2 regions of the Micromonospora sp. NPDC003816 genome follow, and region 1 is predicted to be linked to the other one. Evidence: riboswitches for the same ligand, from Rfam matches in the RefSeq annotation. Region 1 holds a riboswitch; the other holds the start of a gene.
What was found. Region 1 has a riboswitch for ZMP and ZTP ahead of ACFYTT_RS25785 (glycine hydroxymethyltransferase). Riboswitches for the same ligand answer to the same signal wherever they lie in the genome.
Positions count from the first base shown of each region.

Region 2: another riboswitch for ZMP and ZTP. It lies ahead of ACFYTT_RS05215 (bifunctional 5,10-methylenetetrahydrofolate dehydrogenase/5,10-methenyltetrahydrofolate cyclohydrolase); the one in region 1 lies ahead of ACFYTT_RS25785 (glycine hydroxymethyltransferase).

Region 1 is NZ_JBIANP010000010.1:155,428-165,344, forward strand. It holds gene ACFYTT_RS25755 (Ig-like domain-containing protein) at 1-154, opposite strand, end outside; gene ACFYTT_RS25760 (dihydrolipoamide acetyltransferase family protein) at 894-2,318, opposite strand; gene ACFYTT_RS25765 (alpha-ketoacid dehydrogenase subunit beta) at 2,395-3,408, opposite strand; gene pdhA (pyruvate dehydrogenase (acetyl-transferring) E1 component subunit alpha) at 3,408-4,571, opposite strand; gene ACFYTT_RS25775 (Lrp/AsnC family transcriptional regulator) at 4,700-5,182, shown strand; gene ACFYTT_RS25780 (DNA primase small subunit domain-containing protein) at 5,190-6,161, opposite strand; ZMP/ZTP riboswitch at 6,270-6,359, shown strand; gene ACFYTT_RS25785 (glycine hydroxymethyltransferase) at 6,378-7,814, shown strand; gene ACFYTT_RS25790 (hypothetical protein) at 7,865-8,116, opposite strand; gene ACFYTT_RS25795 (hypothetical protein) at 8,239-8,499, opposite strand; gene ACFYTT_RS25800 (MmcQ/YjbR family DNA-binding protein) at 8,663-9,067, shown strand; gene ACFYTT_RS25805 (excalibur calcium-binding domain-containing protein) at 9,290-9,547, opposite strand.
Region 2 is NZ_JBIANP010000001.1:1,222,341-1,231,929, forward strand. It holds gene ACFYTT_RS05205 (TetR/AcrR family transcriptional regulator) at 1-227, opposite strand, end outside; gene ACFYTT_RS05210 (FAD-dependent monooxygenase) at 283-1,344, shown strand; ZMP/ZTP riboswitch at 1,377-1,460, shown strand; gene ACFYTT_RS05215 (bifunctional 5,10-methylenetetrahydrofolate dehydrogenase/5,10-methenyltetrahydrofolate cyclohydrolase) at 1,474-2,412, shown strand; gene ACFYTT_RS05220 (endonuclease/exonuclease/phosphatase family protein) at 2,335-3,114, opposite strand; gene ACFYTT_RS05225 (TSUP family transporter) at 3,290-4,069, shown strand; gene ACFYTT_RS05230 (GNAT family N-acetyltransferase) at 4,103-4,879, shown strand; gene ACFYTT_RS05235 (GNAT family N-acetyltransferase) at 4,915-5,499, shown strand; gene def (peptide deformylase) at 5,482-5,988, opposite strand; gene ACFYTT_RS05245 (chorismate-binding protein) at 5,999-7,267, opposite strand; gene ACFYTT_RS05250 (DUF5999 family protein) at 7,364-7,564, shown strand; gene gcvP (aminomethyl-transferring glycine dehydrogenase) at 7,686-9,589, opposite strand, start outside.

The sequences.
Region 1 (9,917 bases):
GCGCGCCCTCGGCGGGCGTCACGGCGAGTTCCGGAGCCGCCTGCCGACCCTCACCGGGTCCGGCGGTCCTCCGATCACCCGTGCACGCGCCCAGCGCCAGCGGCGCCGCTGCGACGGCCACCGTCAACAGCGCCAATCGCCCCCTCAGGTTCATGATGCGTCCCCCCGTTTATTTCTCGCCCTCCGCCACATTCTCGCCGTCTACCCACCATCGACTCAGCAATTCTGCGAAACCGCGCGCCAATACCGGGTGGACATTTTTGCGCTATTACGCCGGACCAGGCCGGGAAATGCCCGACCGTGATATCCCGACCGTTAGTCGGCGACCTGCGTCCATTGTCCGCGCACCCGCCGGTCCACGACGCTTCGCCCGGTCTCGGGCCTACGGCCACCCGTGGACCCGGCGTCCCTTCAGCCGCCGAGCCCCCGCCCCGACCTACCCACGCCCACGCCCACGCCCACGCCCACGCCCACGCCGGAACATGGTTGATCAAGGAGTTTTGGTCCGAATCCGCCGCCCACCCAGACCAAAACTCCTTGATCAAAGGGGCGATCTTGGGAAGCGGCCTTGGGGGCGCCGCGCGTGCTCGGGCGCGACTCTTCGTGCGTGTGGTCGGTGGTCGGCCAGAGAGCTGCGAGCTGCGAGACACCTGGACGGTCGGACAGGACAGGCATCGACCGCATGGCGACCTTACGGCCAGCAGGAGGTGAAGTTGTCCACGCCCACGCCGATCATGGACGTCTGGTTCCCGTCCGCGCCGATCATGGAGTTGTGGCCGGATATTCGACCTCTATATGCCGTTATGCACTGTACACAACTCCATGATCGACGCCTGAGGGGCGGGCGGCGCGGGCCGGGGGCGCAGGCCGGGCGGGGCGGGGGCGGACGGGGCTCAGACGGCGGCGATCAGCAGGGCCGGTTGCTCGACGCAGTCGGCGACGTGCCGCAGGAAGCCACCGGCGACTCCCCCGTCGCAGACCCGGTGGTCGAAGGTGAGGCTGAGCTGCGTCACCTTGCGCACCGCCAGCTCTCCCTCCACCACCCAGGGCTTGTCCACGATGCGGCCCACTCCGAGCAGCGCCGCCTCCGGGTGGTTGATGATCGGGGTGGAACCGTCGACACCGAACACCCCGTAGTTGTTGAGCGTGAACGTGCCCCCGGTGAGCCGGGCCGGTGGCAGCTCACCCGCCCGCGCCGCGGTGGTGGTCGCGGCCAGCTCGGCGGCCAGCTCGGCGGTGGTGAGCCGGTCGGCGTCGCGCAGCACCGGCACCAGCAGGCCACGATCGGTCTGGGCGGCGATGCCCAGATGCACGGCGGCGGACTGGACGATCCGCTGCCCCTCGGTGTCCACCCGGGCGTTGAGCTGCGGGTACCGGCGTAGCCCGGACAGGCAGATCCGGGCCAGCAGCGCCAGGATGCTCACCGGCTGGTCCGGTCGGGCGGCGTTGATCGCGGCCCGGGTACCCAGCAGCCCGGTGGCGTCCACGTCGACCCAGATGGTCACCTCCGGGATCTCCCGCCGGCTGCGGGAGAGCTTGTCGGCGATCACCCGGCGGATGCCGGTCAACGGGATCACCTGGTCCCGTTGGTCGGCCGGAGCGAGTCCGACATGCGCCGGGGTCCCGGCCGGCAGGTCCGGCGTCGCGGGGCCGGTCGCGGGCGGAAGGCCCCGCGTCGTAAGGCCCGGCGCGGGCGTACCCGTGACCGAACGGTCCGTCGCGTACGCGTCGGCCGCCGCCTCCACGTCGGCGCGGCGGACCACTCCGCCGGGTCCGGTGCCCCGCAGGGTGGCCAGGTCGACGCCGTGCGCACGGGCCAGCCGCCGCACGATCGGCGAGATGACCAGTGCCGGCGTCGCGGACGGATCCGCGCCGACCGCCGACGGGGTCGGCGCGGCCGGAGCAAGGCTCGGGGCGGTGACCGGCGCGGTCGGGGCGAGGCGGGGACGCCGACGGCGGCGGGTGGCACCGTGCCCGGTGCCGTACCCGATCAGCACGTTGCCCGAGCCGGCCCGCTCCTCCTCGCGGTAGACCGCGTGCCCGGCGGGCTCGGTCGCGCCGGCGGCACCGTCGGTGACCGGCGCGGCCACCGTGATCAACGGCTGGCCGACCGGACGCACCTCGCCCTCCGCGCCGTGCAGGGCCACCACCCGGCCGGCGTACGGGCAGGGCACGTCCACGACCGCCTTGGCGGTCTCCACCTCGACCACGCTCTGGTCCACGGTGACCACGTCACCCACCGCGACCCGCCACTGCACGATCTCCGCCTCGGCGAGCCCCTCACCGAGGTCAGGAAGGAAGAAGACTTGCTCGCTCATGCCGGCACTCCGCTCCGCTGCGTGCCGCCATGAGACTCCACCGCACCGCACCCGATGACTCGCTCGCTCCGCTCGCTCATGCCGGCACCTCGGCGAGCCAGCGGGAGTCCGGCTGGTCGTCCCACTGGAGGCGGGCCACCGCGTCCAGCACCCGGTCGACCGAGGGCAGGTGGGTGTGCTCCAGCATCGGCGCCGGGTACGGGATGTCCAGCCCGGAGACCCGCAGCACCGGCGCGTGCAGCGCGTGGAAGCAGCGTTCCTGCACCCGGGCGGCGATCTCCGCGCCGACTCCGGCGAAACCCTGTGCCTCCTGCACCACCACGCAGCGGCCGGTACGCCGGACCGAGTCGGCGATCGTGGCGTCGTCGAACGGCACGATGGTGCGTACGTCGACGACCTCCAGGTCCCAGCCCTCCTCGCGGGCGGCCTCGGCTGCCTCCAGCGCGACCGGCACCGCCGGCCCGTACGCGACCAGGGTGGCGTCCCGGCCGGGCCGACGGACCACCGCCCGGCCGAACGGAGCGGTCCGCGTCGGCAGGTCCGCCTCGGCGCTGGTGAAGTAGAGCTTCTTCGGCTCCATGAACACCACCGGGTCGGGGTCGTCGATCGCCTCCCGCAGCAGCGAGTACGCGTCGTCGACGGTCGCCGGGGTGACCACCTTCAGGCCCGGGGTGTGCGCGTAGTACGCCTCGGACGAGTCGCAGTGGTGCTCCACGCCGCCGATGCCACCCGCGTACGGCACACGGATCACCATCGGCACGCTCAGCGCGCCCCGGGTGCGGTTGCGCAGCTTCGCCACGTGCGAGGCGATCTGCTCGAACGCCGGGTACGCGAACGCGTCGAACTGCATCTCCACCACCGGACGCAGCCCGGACATCGCCAGTCCGACCGCGAAGCCGACGATGCCGGCCTCGGCCAGCGGGGTGTCGAAGCAGCGCTTGTCGCCGAAGCGGGCCTGTAGTCCGTCGGTGATCCGGAAGACGCCACCGAGTTGCCCGACGTCCTCGCCGAAGACGACGACCCGATCGTCCTCCAGCAGCGCGTCGGCGAGCGCCGCGTTGAGCGCCTTCGCCATGGTCATGGTGGCCATCAGGCGTCCTCCTCCTGCGCGGCGAGCTCGGCGCGGACCTGGTCGCGCTGTTCGACGAGCTGCGGGGTGGGCTGCGCGTAGACGTGGTCGAAGAGGGTGAGCGGGTCGACGGTGGGTTCGGCGTTCATCCGCTCGCGCAGCCCCGCCGCGTACTCCTCGGCCTCCTGCGCGACGGCGGCGACGGCGTCGTCGTCGAGGGCCTCACGGGAGCGCAGGTACGCCTCCAGCCGGGCCACCGGGTCGCGGTCCCGCCACGCCTCCACCTCGTCGGCGTCGCGGTAGCGCGTCGCGTCGTCGGCGTTGGTGTGCGGCTCCATCCGGTAGGTGTGCGCCTCGACCAGGAACGGCCCCTTGCCGGCGCGGGCGTGCGCCACCGCCTTCTCCAGCACGGCGAGCACGGCCACCGGGTCGTTGCCGTCGACCTGCTCGCTCGGCACGCCGTACCCGACGCCCTTGTAGGCCAGTGACGGGGCGGCGGTCTGGCGGGACAGCGGCACGCTGATCGCGTACCGGTTGTTCTGCACGAAGTAGACCACCGGGGCCTTGAACACGGCGGCGAAGTTGACCCCCTCGTGGAAGTCGCCCTCGCTGGTCGCGCCGTCACCGACGTAGACCAGTGCCACCGTGTCCCGCCCCTGGTAGGTCTCGCCGTAGGCCAGGCCGGCGGCGTGCACGCACTGGGTGGCGAGCGGGGTGCACTGCGGCGCGGTGCGGCGCACGGCCGGGTCGTACCCGCAGTGCCAGTCGCCGCGCAGCAGGGTGAGGACCTCGACCGGGTCGATGCCCCGCGCGGTCAGCGCCATCGACTCGCGGTAGGTCGGGAAGACCCAGTCGTCCTCGCGCAGCGCGAGGACCCCGCCGACCTGGCACGCCTCCTGCCCTCGCGAGGACGGGTAGACCGCGAGGCGGCCCTGCTTGGTCAGTGCGGTGGCCTGCGCGTCGAACCGGCGGCCGACGACCATCCGGCGGTACATCTCGCGCAGTGTCGCCACGGGTGGCTCGGGATAGTCGGCCCGGGACGGCAGCAGGGTGCCGTCCGGATTGAGCAGCCGGACCGGATCGGCCTGGGGAAGCAGGGCGGCGGCCGGGTCGGGCGCGGTCGGGGTGGCCGACCGGCGCTTCCGCGGGGTTGCCCTGCGGGCCGCCTGAGGGGTGGTCGTCACGGCGGAACCTCCTGGACGTGTGGTGGACCTATGCTCCTTTGGTCGGATGATTGACTCAAGATGGCCGGTGAAGGCGGGATGTATGGCACTGATGGGAGGCTCGGGTGAGCCAGGAGACCGCTGACACAGTGCCCCTGCGGGGTGGCACGGGACGAACGGCACCAGGGTTGGACGAGGTGGACCGACGGATCCTGGACGAACTGACCCGGGACGGGCGGATCTCCGTCCGGACGCTCGCCGAGCGGGTGCACGTGTCCCGCACCAACGCGTACGCGCGCATGGAGCGACTGCTGCGCGACGGGGTGGTCACCGGGTTCGCCGCCCGGGTCGCGCCGGAGCCGGCCGGGTTGGGCACCTCGGCGTACATCGCCCTGACCATCCAGCAGAACACCTGGCGGGAGGTGTCGGCGGAGCTGGCCCGGGTGCGCTACGTCGAGCACGTGGCGCTGCTCAGCGGCGAACACGACGTACTCGCCCTGGTCCGGGCACCGGACAACGCCACCCTGCGGGACGTGGTGCTGGACCGGGTCCAGCGCATCTCCGGGGTGCTGTCCACCCGGAGCTGGCTGGTCTTCGAGGAGTACGACGGCGTCCGCAGCCCGTGGGCCTGACCGCCGCTCAGCGTTCCGGCGGCGCGGCCAGCCCCTCCCGGTCGGCCAGCTCCAGCAGCGGGTCCAGCGAGAACCGTGGCCCGTCCAGACCGGCGTGCGGGTCGCCCCGCTCCGCGAACCGGGCGGGCATGGTGGTCACGTCGAAGTCCTCCGGCCGTACGTCGTCCAGCTCGGCCCAGTCCAGCGGGGCGGAGACCAGCGCCGCAGGCGTCGGCCGGATCGAGTACGCCGAGGTCATCGTGTGGTCCCGGGCCATCTGGTTGTAGTCGACGAAGACCGGTCGGTCCCGCTGGTCACGCCACCAGGTGGTGGTGACCAGGTCCGGCCGGCGCCGCCGCATCTCGCCGCCGAGCGCCAGCACCGCCCGACGGCAGTCGCCGAAGCTCCACCGGGGCTCGATCGGGACGTACACGTGCAGGCCGCGCCCGCCGGTGGTCTTCGGAAACCCGGCCAGGCCCAGCTCGTCGAGGAAGCCACGCACCTCGTGCGCCACCGGGACGACCTGGTCGAACCCCACCCCGGGCAGCGGGTCCAGGTCGATCCGGAGCTGGTCCGGCCGCTCGACGTCGGCCCGGTTCACCGGCCACGGGTGGAACCGCAGCGTGCCCAGGTTGACCGCCCAGATCACCACCGCCAGTTCCCCCGGCGCGACCTCGTCGGCGCTGCGCCCGCTGGGGAACGTGATGTGGGCGGTGCCCACCCAGTCGGGCGCGCCCGCCGGCACGCGCTTCTGATAGAAGGCGTCGCCCCGGTTGTCCTGCCGGGTGGCGATCGTCGCCCCCTCGAACACGCCGCGCGGCCAGCGTTCGAGCATGGTCGGCCGGTCCTTGAGCGCGCGCAGGATGCCGTCGCCGACGGCAAGGAAGTAGCGCACCACGTCGAGCTTGGTCAGCCCGCGCTCCGGGAAGTACGGCTTGTCCGGGCTGGAGACGCGCACCGTCCGCCGCCCCACCTGGATCTCCTCGGCCGAGGTCGCCATCTGCCGAGCGTACGACGCGTACGGCCGGCGCGGTGGCGACCTCGCGGGGCCGGTCGGGGCGGGTCCGACCCGGTGTGCGCGGGGCCGGAGAGCCCACCCGCTAGGATCGGCGGGGGCCGTGACTGGCGCGTCGAGATGGAGCACCATCGGGAAGCGGCCCCGTCATGAGGACGCACGCCGAGCGCCTGGGCCTTCCGCACGTCACCAGGAGGTCGCATGCCGCCGAACGCCGAATCCGCCGCTTTCCGCAGCGCGCTGGAGGTCATCCGCGCCGTCGAGCCCCGGGTGGCCGACGCCATCGGGGCGGAACTGGTCGACCAGCGCGAGTCGCTCAAGCTGATCGCCAGCGAGAACTACGCCTCGCCGGCCACCCTGCTGGCGATGGGCAACTGGTTCAGCGACAAGTACGCCGAGGGCACGGTGGGGCGCCGGTTCTACGCCGGCTGCCAGAACGTCGACACGGTCGAGGCGCTCGCCGCCGAGCACGCCCGGGAGCTGTTCGGCGCGTCGCACGCGTACGTGCAGCCGCACTCGGGCATCGACGCCAACCTGGTGGCGTTCTGGGCGATCCTGGCCGACCGGGTGGAGTCCCCCGCGCTCAAGCGGGCGCAGGCCCGGCACGTCAACGACCTCACCGAGCAGGACTGGTTCGCGCTCCGCCGGGAGCTGGGCGACCAGCGGATGCTCGGCATGTCGCTGGACGCCGGCGGCCACCTCACCCACGGCTTCCGGCCGAACATCTCCGGCAAGATGTTCGACCAGCGCAGCTACGGCACCGACCCGGCCACCGGGCTGGTCGACTACGACCGGGTCGCCGAGGCGGCCCGCGAGTTCCGGCCGCTGGTGCTGGTCGCCGGCTACTCGGCGTACCCGCGCAAGGTGAACTTCCGGATCATGCGGGAGATCGCCGACTCGGTCGGCGCCACCTTCATGGTGGACATGGCCCACTTCGCCGGTCTGGTCGCCGGCAAGGTCTTCACCGGCGACTTCGACCCGGTGCCGCACGCGCACATCGTCACCACCACCACGCACAAGTCACTGCGCGGCCCGCGCGGCGGCATGGTGCTCTGCGGCCCGGAGCTGGCCGACCAGGTGGACCGGGGCTGCCCGATGGTGCTCGGCGGGCCGCTGCCGCACGTGATGGCGGCCAAGGCGGTCGCGCTGGCCGAGGCGCGCCGCCCCGACTTCGCCGACTACGCCCAGCGGATCGTCGACAACGCCCAGGCGCTGGCCGACGGGCTGCTGCGTCGGGGCGCCACGCTGGTCACCGGCGGCACCGACAACCACCTGGTGCTCATCGACGTCACCGGCTACGGGCTGACCGGCCGGCAGGCCGAGCAGGCGCTGCTGGACTCGGGCATCGTGACCAACCGCAACGCGGTGCCGCAGGACGCCAACGGCGCCTGGTACACCTCCGGCATCCGGATCGGCACGCCCGCGTTGACCACGCGCGGGCTGGGCACGGCCGAGATGGACGGCACCGCCGAGCTGATCCACACGGTGCTCAGCCAGACCAGCGCCGGGGCGAACCCGGACGGCACCGCCTCCAAGGCCAAGTACGTGCTGGACCCGGCGCTGGCGGACAAGGTCAGCCGGCAGGCCGGCGAGTTGCTGGCCGGATTCCCGCTGTACCCGAACGTCGACCTGGGCTGACGACGCAGGCGCGTCGGGCCGGTGCACCGGCCCGACGCGCACCGGGACGATCAGGAGTAGTCGAACGTCCAGAGGAACCACTGGGCGCTCTGCGGGGCGTAGCTCTGCTCGCAGTACCACCAGTCCCATCGTCCCTCGGCGGCGCCGGTGAAGCCGTACGAGCGGCAGAAGTCGTAGCTGTAGTACACCCCGCGCAGCGTGCCGCCGGGCGGATCAGCCTGAGCCGGTGCCGCACCGACCACCAGAGCCGCGCCCACCGTGGCGAGCGCCGCCAGCGGCGCCAGGATCCTGCGTTTGCGCATGGTTACCCCCTGCAACAGACCGGCCGACGCGCATGCATCGACATCTGTCGACAAGCGTGACGACGCCCGGGACGCGCCGTCAACGCGTTCCCGGGCGGTGGTCGACCGACGGTGGAGTGGGCTCAGTTCAGTGGACGCTTGAGGTGGTATCGGTGCACCTCGGTGCTGCCCTGGACGTTGTTGACGTCCTCGGCGGCGGTGACCAGTTCCCAGCCTTCCCGGCCGTACCGGTTGAGGTGCGCCACGGCGGTGTCGCCGTACGCGGTGACGTCCTTACGCGATCCGTCCGGGCCGTACCAGACGAACGACACATGGAAATTGCGGCCCTGTCCCTGGTAACGGCGGACCAGCAGGGCGTACTCCCAGGCAACCATGCCGCCCATTATGACCGTCCACGCAGGAGCACGATACGGCGAAGGTCACCGTTCGCTTTCCGACGAACGCGGTGTGTCGCTGCCGGGAAGAACCCGGGCAATGGCCTCCGACACGCCGGGCGCGACCGGCGCGTGCCCACCGTCGATCCCGGCCGGGGCGTATGGTCGGGCGGTGGCGAGTTGGGATGACGTGCGTCGGATCGCGTTGAGCCTGCCGGAGACCGGTGAGCGTCCCTCCTACGACGGTCTGCCCGCCTGGACCGTACGGGACAAGTCGTTCGTGTGGGAGCGCCCGCTGCGCCGAGCCGACCTCGACGCGCTCGGACCGTCCGCGCCGACCGGCCCGATCCTCGGCGTCCGGGTCGCCGACCTCGGCGTCAAGGAGGCACTGCTCGCGGACGACCCGGCCGTCTACCTGACGACGCCGCACCTCGACGGCTACCCGGCGGTGCTGGTGCGGCTGGACCGGATCGACGGGGCCGAACTGACCGAGATCATCACGGAGGCGTGGTTCGCCCGCGCGCCGAAGCGCCTCGCCGCCGCCCACCGCGCCACGACGGCACCGCCCGACGCCTGACTCCGTCCCCGCCGGCCCCCGCCCGTCCCCGCTGGCCCCGCCCGTCCCCGCCGGCCCCCGCCCGTCCCCGCTGGCCCCGCCCGTCCCCGCCGATCATGGAGTTGTGGTAGGCGAAATGCCACGATTAGCGGCTTAAGTCAAGGCCCTAACTCCATGATCGGCGAGGTCGCAGACCGGCATCACCGGTGGTGAGTCTGGAGTGTGCCGGTCGGCGGCCTGGCGCTATCGCTTCTCGCAGGCGACGCCGTCCTTGTCACGGTCGAGTTTCGTGTTCGCCTTGTAGATCGCCGTCGAAACCTTGAAGTTCGTGACCGGCTTCGTCCTGCCGCGAACCTTGTCCCGCGCGCCCTTCTTGCCGACGCCATGCCGGTACTTCTTGTTCAGGGCGGTGCAGTTCTTGAACTTCGTTGGGGCAGCCTGCGCGGGTGACACCACGGCCACGGCACCCCCGGCCAGTGCCAAGGTGACGACGAGTGCCATCCGGACCAGTCTGGAAACCAATCCGTCCTCCATATCGGATAGTGGGTGGAGAAGGCACGCTACCGTCACATGAATCGGCACAGCGCCCTCCATCCGACTCGTCCGGCAGGGGCTTACGGCGGCACTTCGATCACCGTCCAGGCAGCACCTTCGACACAACGCCACCCAAGGTCTGACAGCTCGGATGACACCGAGCTGGTCACCGGCACAGATCTCCCACCGGCAGCCGGAGAAGCGCCCGCCTACCGAAGATCACGCTCGATCCCGGATCGAGTGGTATCCGAACGCGACGATGACCACTCGATCCCGGATCGAGCGTGATCTTGCGATGGAGGCGGGAGCATGGGCCTGCTGAGGGCCCGGGTGGGCC
Region 2 (9,589 bases), on a different contig from region 1:
ATGTGGTCGAGGGTGCCGGCGAGGTGGTTCCAGCCGGTGGTTTCGAGGTCGAGGATGCGGGTGAGGACGCCGGCGATGAGGGCTTCGCGGGTGCGGTAGCGGTTGGAGGTGGAGCCGGTGGGGAGTTCGGCCTGGTCGTCGACGGCGCGGTGGGTGAGATGGCGGGGGCCGCGGGTGCCGAGGACGGCGATGGCGGCGTCGAGGAGGCGTTGTTGGCGGGCGTCCACGGAGGTGAGACTACAGCAGTAGTGGCTGCGACTACATCTGTAGTACGGTCGGGTGATGCGAGGATCAGCGGCTGTCATCGGAGGCGGCGTGGGTGGGCTGGCGGTGGCGGTGGGACTGCTGCGCGCCGGGTGGACGGTGTCGGTGTTCGAGCGGGCGGCGGGGCTGCCCGGGGCGGGTACCGGGTTGGGGATCTGGCCGTCGGCGTTGCGGGCGTTGGATCGGCTCGGTGTGGGTGCGCTCGCGCGGGAACGGGGTCGGGAGCAGCCGGACGGGGCGATGCGTCGCCCGGACGGGACGGTGATCGCCCGGTTGGACGTGGGGCGGATCCGTCGGCGGCACGGTGAGGGGGTGCTGCTGCTGTCCCGGCCGGCGTTGCTGGGTCTGTTGGCGGAGGCGTTGCCGGCGGGCACGGTGCGTTTCGGGGCGCCGGTGGCGGGTCCGGCGAAGCTGGGTGACGGGTACGACGTGGTGGTGGGCGCGGACGGGATCCGCAGCGCGACCCGGGTGGCGATGTTCGGTGATCGGTTCCCGCTGCGGTACTCGGGGGTGACGGCGTGGCGTGGCACGGTGCCGTTGGAGGTGGCCTCCGGTGGGGAGACGTGGGGTCCGGGGCGCAAGTTCGGGGTGACGCCGCAGGGTCCCGGGGTGGCGAACTGGTACGCGGCGGTGGCGGCGCCGGAGGGTTTCCGGCCGCCGGAGGGTGATCTGGCGGCGTTGCGGGGGTGGTTCGGTGACTGGCACGACCCGGTGCCGGCGGTGCTGGATCGCGTCGACGTGGCCGGGATGTTGCATCACGACGTGCACTATCTGTCGCCGGTGCCGACGTACGTGCGGGGGCGGTGGGTGTTGCTGGGCGACGCGGCGCACGCGATGACGCCGGATCTGGGGCAGGGTGCCTGTCAGGCGTTGATCGACGCGGTGGCGTTGTCGGAGGCGTTGGCGGTGGAGTCGGACGTGTCGGCGGCGTTGGCCCGCTACGACGGGGTGCGGCGGGTGCCGACGCAGCGGATGGCGGCGATGGCGGTGCGGGCGGGACGGTTGGCGCAGGTGCGGCGGTTCACCGGGGTGCGGGACGTGGCGTTGCGGTGGGCGTTGGCGTTCGGTCCCCCGGGCTGACGGTGGTGGTCGCGGCGTCGGGTGTGGAAGGCTACGGGTGACGCGACTGGCGGCACCGGGGATGGATAGGACCATCGGGGAGCTCGTCGTGGGGGTCGTCCGCCTGGGCCTCCACGATCGAGGTGAGCCATGTCCACGACGTCGACGACGGCCCGGTTGTTGCCTGGTGGGCCGGTGGCGGAGCAGGTTCTGGTCGAGGTGGCCGAGGGTGTGGCGGCGTTGCGGGCGGCGGGGGTGACTCCGGCGTTGGCGACGGTGCTGGTGGGTGACGACGAGGCGAGCGCCGGTTACATCCGGATCAAGCAGCGGCAGGCGGCGGAGTTGGGCTTCGCGTCGCCGCACGTGCGGTTGCCGGGGTCGGCGTCGCAGGCGGATCTGCACGCGGTGGTGGCGGATCTGAACGCGGACCGGGGTGTGCACGGGGTGGTGGTGCAGCATCCGGTGCCGGGTGGGTTGGACTACGACCGGGCGTTGCAGGTGCTGGACCCGGAGAAGGACGTGGACGGGATGCATCCGGTGAACGTGGGGCGGTTGGCGCTCGGGCTGCCGGGGCCGGTGCCGTGTACGCCGGCGGGTGTGGAGGCGTTGTTGGCGTTCCACGGGGTGCCGGTGGCGGGTCGGGAGGTGGTGGTGTTGGGGCGCGGGGCGACGTTGGGGCGTCCGTTGGCGCTGTTGTTGGCGCAGAAGCGGCCGACGGCGAACGCGGCGGTGACGGTGGTGCACACGGGGGTGCCGGACTGGCCTCGGTATACGCGGCGGGCGGAGATCCTGGTGGCGGCGGCGGGGGTGCCCGGGATCGTGCGGCCGGATCATGTGCGGCCGGGTGCGGTGGTGGTGGGTGGTGGGGTGCGGTATGCGGGGCGCCGGTTGTTGCCGGATGTGGATCCGTCGTGTGGGCGGGTGGCGGGGGCGATCACGCCGCGGGTCGGTGGGGTGGGTCCGGTGACGGTGGCGATGCTGTTCCGTAACGCGGTGCGGGCGGCGGCGAGGTCAGCCGAGGTCGACCAGGAGGGGTCGGTGGTCGGAGATGGTGGCCAGCGGGGTCTGCACGGCGGTGACCGGTGGTAGGCGGTGCAGGTCCTGTCGGTCGGCGAGGATGTGGTCGAGTTGGACGCGGGGTTGCCCGGCGGGGTAGGTGGGGCGGCGGCCCAGGGGGTGCCAGCGGGACACCAGGCGGGTGGCCCAGGTGGGCAGGTTGAGGTCGCCGAGCAGGATGCGGGGTGCGGGCAGGGCGCGGAGGACGCGGACGGCCTGGCGGAGTTGGCGGATGTTCCAGCCGGGCACGAAGGACAGGTGGGTGGCGGCGACGGTGAGGGGCCCGTGCGGGGTGTCCAGGACGGCGGCGAGGACGACGCGGGGTTCGTCGTGCAGCAGGATGAGGCCGCCGCGGGGGCCGGGTGCGTAGACCGGGGACCGTACGGGTGCCGGGCGTAGGCGGGTGACGTGCCAGCTGCTGACGGGGTGGCGGGAGATCAGGCCGACGCCGTAGCAGGGTTCGCCGTGGCCGTCGTCGTCGTGGGTGAGGGGGCGGAACGCTTCGCCGGGGGTGCCGACGACGGCGGCGGCGAAGCGGTGTTCGGTGGCGCCGAGGGCCTGGGCGGCGATGGCGGTGAGGTCGTGGTTGCCGCTGCGGGACTGGTCGCGGTCGACTTCCTGGAGGGCGAGGACGTCGGCGTCGAGGGCGGTGACGGCGGCGGCGAGGCGGGCGGGGTCGACGAGGCCGTCGGTCAGGGACCGGCCGTGCAGCAGGTTGAACGTGGCCAGGCGCACCGTGTCACCTTATCGACGCCGTGGCACAGTTGCCCGATGCTGCGGGTGTTGTTCTGTTCGGTGCTGGTGTTCGTGGCGGTGGGTGCGGTCGGGGTGTGGTTGCGGCGGCGTCGGGGCCGGTGAGGCTGGCCACAGGTGGCGGCGTCGGTCGTCTCGGGGTGGGAAGAATGCCGCCGTGGATCTGGATCCGTCGACTGTCGCGCTGTTGCTGACCGCTGCCGTGTTGGCCGGTTGGGTGGACGCGGTGGTGGGTGGCGGCGGGTTGTTGTTGTTGCCGGCGTTGTTGGTGGCGGCGCCGGGGATGCCGCCGGCGACGGCGTTGGGCACGAACAAGTTGGCGGCGATCGCGGGGACGTCGGCGGCGGCGGTGACGTATGCGCGGCGTACTCGTGTCGACTGGGCGGTGGTGGGGCCGGCGGCGGTTCTGGCGGTGTTGTGCGCGGGGGTGGGTGCGGCGTTGGCGGGGGCGGTGCCGCCGTCGGCGTACCGGCCGGTGGTGTTGGTGGTGTTGGTGGCGGTGGCGGTGTTCGTGGTGGCGCGGCCGAGGTTGGGGGTGTCGGCGTCGCCGGGTCGGCGTACCCGGGTGCGGGTCGTGGTGGCGGTGCTGGTGGCGGGGGTGGGTATCGCGTTGTACGACGGGTTGATCGGGCCGGGTACGGGCACGTTCCTGGTGGTGGCGTTCACGGCCCTGGTGGGGGCGGATTTTCTGCACGGGTCGGCGATGGCGAAGGTGGTGAACGCGGGGACGAACGCGGGGGCGTTGGCGGTGTTCGCGGTGACGGGGCATGTGTGGTGGCTGTTGGGTGCGGCGATGGCGGTGTGCAACGTCGTGGGCGCGATGGTGGGTGCGCGGATGGCGTTGCGGCGGGGTGCGGGGTTCGTGCGGGGGGTGTTGTTGCTGGTGGTGGTGGCGTTGGTGGCGAAGTTGGGCTACGACCAGTGGCGGGCGGGGTGAGCGGCGCGACGCGGCGCGTGTGATCATCGGCGGGTGTCGGTGCGCGCGGAACACGACCGGGCCGTCCTGGCGGGTCTGTTGGGGCGGGATCCTCGGCTGCACGCGTACGAGTTGGGTGATCTGGACGATTTCTTCTGGCCGTACACGTCGTGGTTTCGGCGTGGGGACGCGGTGGTGTTGCTGTATCACGGTGCGGTGTCGCCGACGGTGGTGGCGTTGACGCGGCCGGGCGGGGTGGCGGCGGTGTCGGCGTTGCTGGGTGAGGTGGTGCCGGTGTTGCCGGCCCGGTTGGAGGCGCACCTGTCCCCCGGTGTGGAGGTGGCGTTGGCGGGGGCGTTCGAGGTGACGTCGTCGGGGACGCATCTGAAGATGGCGTGGACGGATCCTTCCCGCGCGGTGGGGGTGTCGCCGGCGGGGGTGGTGTTGGGGCGGGCGGATCTGCCTCGGCTGCGGGAGTTGTACGCGGTCGCGTATCCGGGGAACTGGTTCGACGCGCGGATGGTGGACACCGGCCGGTACGTGGGGGTCAGTGACGGTGAGCTGTTGGTGGCGGTGGCGGGGGTGCATGTCTTCTCCCCCACGTATCGGGTCGCGGCGATCGGGAACGTGACGACGCGGCCGGGGTGGCGGGGTCGGGGGTTGGCGGCGGCGGTGGTGACGCGGCTGTGCGAGGTGTTACGGGCCGACGTGGACCATGTGACGTTGAACGTGAAGGCCGACAACGGGGCGGCGGTGCGGTTGTACGGGCGGTTGGGGTTCACCCGGGTGGCCGAGTACGGCGAGTTCCGGCTGCGCGCCGGTGCCCGCTGATTGTCGGTGGCGGTGGTGGCCCGGTGGCCGGGATGATGACGCGCGTGTCTCAGGTGATTCTGCGTACCGCGCGGTTGGTGTTGGCGCCGTTGGCGGATGTGCATCTGCCTGATGAGGTGGCGTTGGACGCCGACGCGGAGGTGATGCGGTTCCTGGGGCCGGTGCGGTCGGCGGCGGAGGTGGCGCGGTGGCACCGGGAGCGGTTGGCGGTGGCGCGGCGGTCGCCGGGGTTGGGGTTCTGGGCGGGGTCGGTGGACGGTGAGTTCGTCGGGTGGTGGCTGTTGGAGCCGCCGTCGCGGGCCGATCAGGGGCCGGTGACGGGTCAGGCCGAGTTGGGGTATCGGTTGGCGCGGCGGTTCTGGCGTCGGGGTCTGGCGTCGGAGGGGGCCCGGGAGTTGATTCGGTACGGTTTCGCCGACCTGGGGTTGTCGCGGATCTTCGCCGAGACGATGGCGGTCAACGTGGGGTCGCGGGCGACGATGGCGGCGGTGGGGATGCGTCACGTGCGGACGTTGCACCTGCCGTGGCCGGATCCGTTGCCGGGTGCGCAGGCCGGTGAGGTGGAGTATGCGATCACCCGGGACGAGTGGGTGGCGGGTGGGTCAGGCGCGGCGGGGTGAGTCGAAGCGGCCGGCGCGGATCTCCCGGAGGGCGCGGCGGCGGACGTCGCCGCGCAGGGTGTCGACGTAGAGGCGGCCGGCGAGGTGGTCGGTCTCGTGTTGCAGGGCGCGGGCGAGGAATCCGCTGCCGGCGATGGTGAGGGGTTCGCCGTGCTGGTCGTAGCCGTGTGCGGTGGCGTGCAGGGCGCGGGGGGTCGGGAAGTACAGGCCGGGGATGGACAGGCAGCCCTCGTCGTCGTCCTGTAGGTCGTCGGAGAGTTCGAGGGTGGGGTTGATCATGTGGCCGCGGTGGCCGTCGGCGTCGTAGACGAACACCTGGGCGTTGACGCCGATCTGGGGTGCGGCGACGCCGGCGCGGCCGGGTGCGCCGAGCAGGGTGTCCATCAGGTCGGTGACCAGGGCGCGTAGGTCGGCGTCGAAGCTGGTGACGGGTTCGCTGGGGGTGCGTAGCACCGGGTCGCCGATGATTCGGATGTCCCGCATGGTCATGTCGGCAAGGTTATCGGTCGGTGGTGCCGGTGGTGGGGCGGTCGGGTCGGGGCGGGTCGAGGGTGGCGCGGACCGGGGCGGTCTTGGCGGCGGCTTCGGCGACTTCGGCGTGCGGGTCGCTGTCCCAGGTGATGCCGCCGCCGGCCCAGACGTGCAGGGCGTGGCGGTCGGTGGCGGCGGTGCGGATGGTCAGGCCGAGGTCGAGGTGGTCGGGGCCGATCCAGCCGAGGGCGCCCATGCCGGCGCCGCGGCCGACGGGTTCGAGGGCGGCGATGTGGTGCAGGGCGGCGAGTTTGGGGGCGCCGGTGACGGAGCCGCCGGGGCAGACGGCGCGGAGCAGGTCGGCCAGGCCGAGTCCGTCGGCGACGTCGGCGCGGACGGTGGATTCGGCCTGCCACAGGTCGCACCAGCGGCGTACGGCGAACAGGTCGTCGACGCGGACGGTGCCGGTGCGGGCGACGCGGGCCAGGTCGTTGCGTTCCAGGTCGACGATCATGATGTGTTCGGCGCGTTCCTTGGCGGAGGTGAGCAGGTCGGCGCGGCCGGCGGCGGTGGCGGGGCGGGTGCCTTTGATGGGGCGGGTGGTCAGGGTGCCGGCGCGGACCTCGACGAGGGTTTCGGGGCTGGCGCAGCCGATGGCCCAGCCGTCGCCGGTGAGGACGCCGCCGTAGCGGGCGCCGGGGAGGCGGCCGAGGCGGGCCAGGGCGGGCCGGGGGTCGCCGCGGTAGGGGGCGGCGGCGTGGCCGACGACGTTGACCTGGTAGACGTCGCCGTGGCCGATGGCGGTGCGGACGGCGCGGACGGCGTCGGCGTGTTCCTCGGGGGTCCAGCTCTCGGTCCACGGGCCGCGCCACCACGTCCCGCTGGTGGTGGGGGTGGTGGGGGTGTCGGTGTGGCCGTAGACGACGACGGCGATCTCGGGCAGGTCGGCGGGGTTGGCGGCGCCGGGGGTGCCGCCGGCGAGCAGGGCGCCGGCGGCGGCGGAGACGTAGAGGGCGGCGCCGCAGACGGGGTCGTCGGGGTGGTGGGGGCGGGTGGGGCGGGCCAGGTCGTGTCGGGGCAGGCCGTGGGCGGCGAGGAAGTCCTCGACGGCGGTGGCGGGGTCGCCGCCGTCGGTGGGGTGCCACTGCCAGCGGGCGCGTTCGACGCGGCGGCCCCGGCAGGGTGGGGGCGCGGCCGGGGGGTCGTACGGTGACGGATCGACCACCGTCCGTGGGAGCGCTTCCACGACGTCTGGTTGGTGGTGGCTCATCCGTTCAGCGGATTTCCCACGGACCACGCACACTTCCGCTCGATGCACCATGCGTTTGCTTGGTACTGTGCGTCACTGGTCATGTGAACCATGACACAGTGCCCCCACAGTCCGGAGAACCCGATGTGCCAGCACCAACCCACCTGTCCCTCCGCCGAAGCCACCGACCGGGAAGCTGCCAAGGTCATCGCCTGCTTCCGTGAACAGGGCTGGAGCCTGCTCTGCAACGGCGTCATCGTTTTCGAGGACACCGGCGAGCTGCTGCCCGACGGCAGCAGCATCGCACCGCACCGCGGCCCCGCCCGACACGCCCTCGCCGCCTGACCTGGTCACGATCCGTCACGACTCTTCCCGCGTCGACCCAGGCTAGTCCCCACCAGGGGGGCCGTCACGACCAGGTCGACGCGACGCCGGGGCGGCAGCGACCGCCCCGGCGCGGCTGCCGTCAGCTCTCGTACGCCTGCGGCGACGGACACGAGCAGACCAGATTCCGGTCGCCGTACCCGCCGTCGACCCGACGCACCGGCGGCCAGTACTTCCCCGCCCGGTCCACGCCGCCCGGGTAGCCGGCCACCGACCTCGGGTACGCGTGCGGCCACTCGTCACCGGCCACCATCGCCGCCGTGTGCGGCGCGTTCGCCAGGGGGTTGTCCCCGGCCGGCCAGCGTCCCGCCGCCACCTCGTCGATCTCCGCCCGGATGGCGATCATCGCGTCGCAGAACCGGTCCAGCTCGGCCAGGTCCTCGCTCTCGGTCGGCTCCACCATCAGCGTCCCCGCCACCGGGAACGACATCGTCGGCGCGTGGAACCCGTAGTCGATCAACCGTTTGGCCACGTCGTCGACACTCACACCGGTCGTCTTCGTCAACGGCCGCAGGTCCAGGATGCACTCGTGGGCCACCAGGCCCTTGTTGCCCGCGTACAGCACCGGGAAGTGCTCCCGCAGCCGCGCCGCCACGTAGTTGGCCGCCAGCACCGCCACCCCGGTGGCGCGGGCCAGCCCGTCGGCGCCCATCATCCGCAGGTACACCCACGGGATCGGCAGGATGCCCGCCGACCCGTACCGGGCCGCCGAGATCGCCGGCCGTCCGTCCACCGGCGCGCCACCGGGGTCACCGGGCAGGAACGGCGCCAGGTGCGCGCGCACCGCCACCGGACCCACCCCGGGGCCACCGCCGCCGTGCGGGATGCAGAACGTCTTGTGCAGGTTCAGGTGCGACACGTCGGCCCCGAACCGGCCCGGCTTGGCGAACCCGACCAGCGCGTTGAGGTTCGCGCCGTCGACGTACACCTGACCGCCGGCGTCGTGCACCTTCGCGCACAGCGACGCGATGCCCGTCTCGTACACGCCGTGCGTCGACGGGTACGTCACCATGATCGCCGCCAGGGCGTCCCGGTGCCGGTCGATCTTGGCGTCCAGGTCGACCGGGTCGACGTTGCCGTCGCCGTCGCAGCCGACCACCACCACCCGCATCCCGGCCATCACCGCGCTCGCGGCGTTCGTGCCGTGCGCCGACGACGGGATCAGACACACGTCCCGGTGCCCCTCACCCCGGTCACGGTGGTACGCGCGGATCGCCAGCAGCCCGGCCAACTCCCCCTGCGACCCGGCGTTGGGCTGCACACTGACCGCGTCGTAGCCGGTCACCTCGGCCAGCCACCCCTCCAACTGGCCGATCATCTCCCGGTAGCCGGCGGTCTGCTCCGCCGGGGCGAACGGGTGGATGTGGGCGAACTCCGCCCAGCTCACCGGCTCCATCTCGGTGGTGGCGTTGAGTTTCATCGTGCACGACCCCAGCGGGATCATGCCCCGGTCCAGCGCGTAGTCGAAGTCGGCCAGCCGCCGCAGGTACCGCAGCATCGCCGTCTCCGAGTGGTGCGACCGGAACACCGGGTGGGTGAGGACCTCGTCGGTACGCCGCAACGCGTCCGGTAGCGCCGCCGTCACCGCGCCGTCGACACCGTCGACGCCGAACGCCGCCCACACCGCCCCCACGTGCTCCCGCGTGGTGGTCTCGTCGCACGAGATCCCCACCCGGTCGTCGTCGACCAGCCGCAGGTTCACCCCGCGCGCCGCCGCGTCGGCCACCACCTGACCGGCGCGCCCCGGCACCGTCGCCGTGACCGTGTCGAAGAACGGCACGTCGGCCACGTCCACGCCACCGGCCCGCAGGCCCGCGGCCAGCCGCACCGCCGTCTCGTGGGTGCGCGTCGCGATCGCCCGCAACCCGTCCGGACCGTGGTAGACGGCGTACATGCCGGCCATCACCGCCAGCAGCACCTGCGCGGTGCAGATGTTGCTGGTCGCCTTCTCCCGCCGGATGTGCTGCTCACGGGTCTGCAACGCCA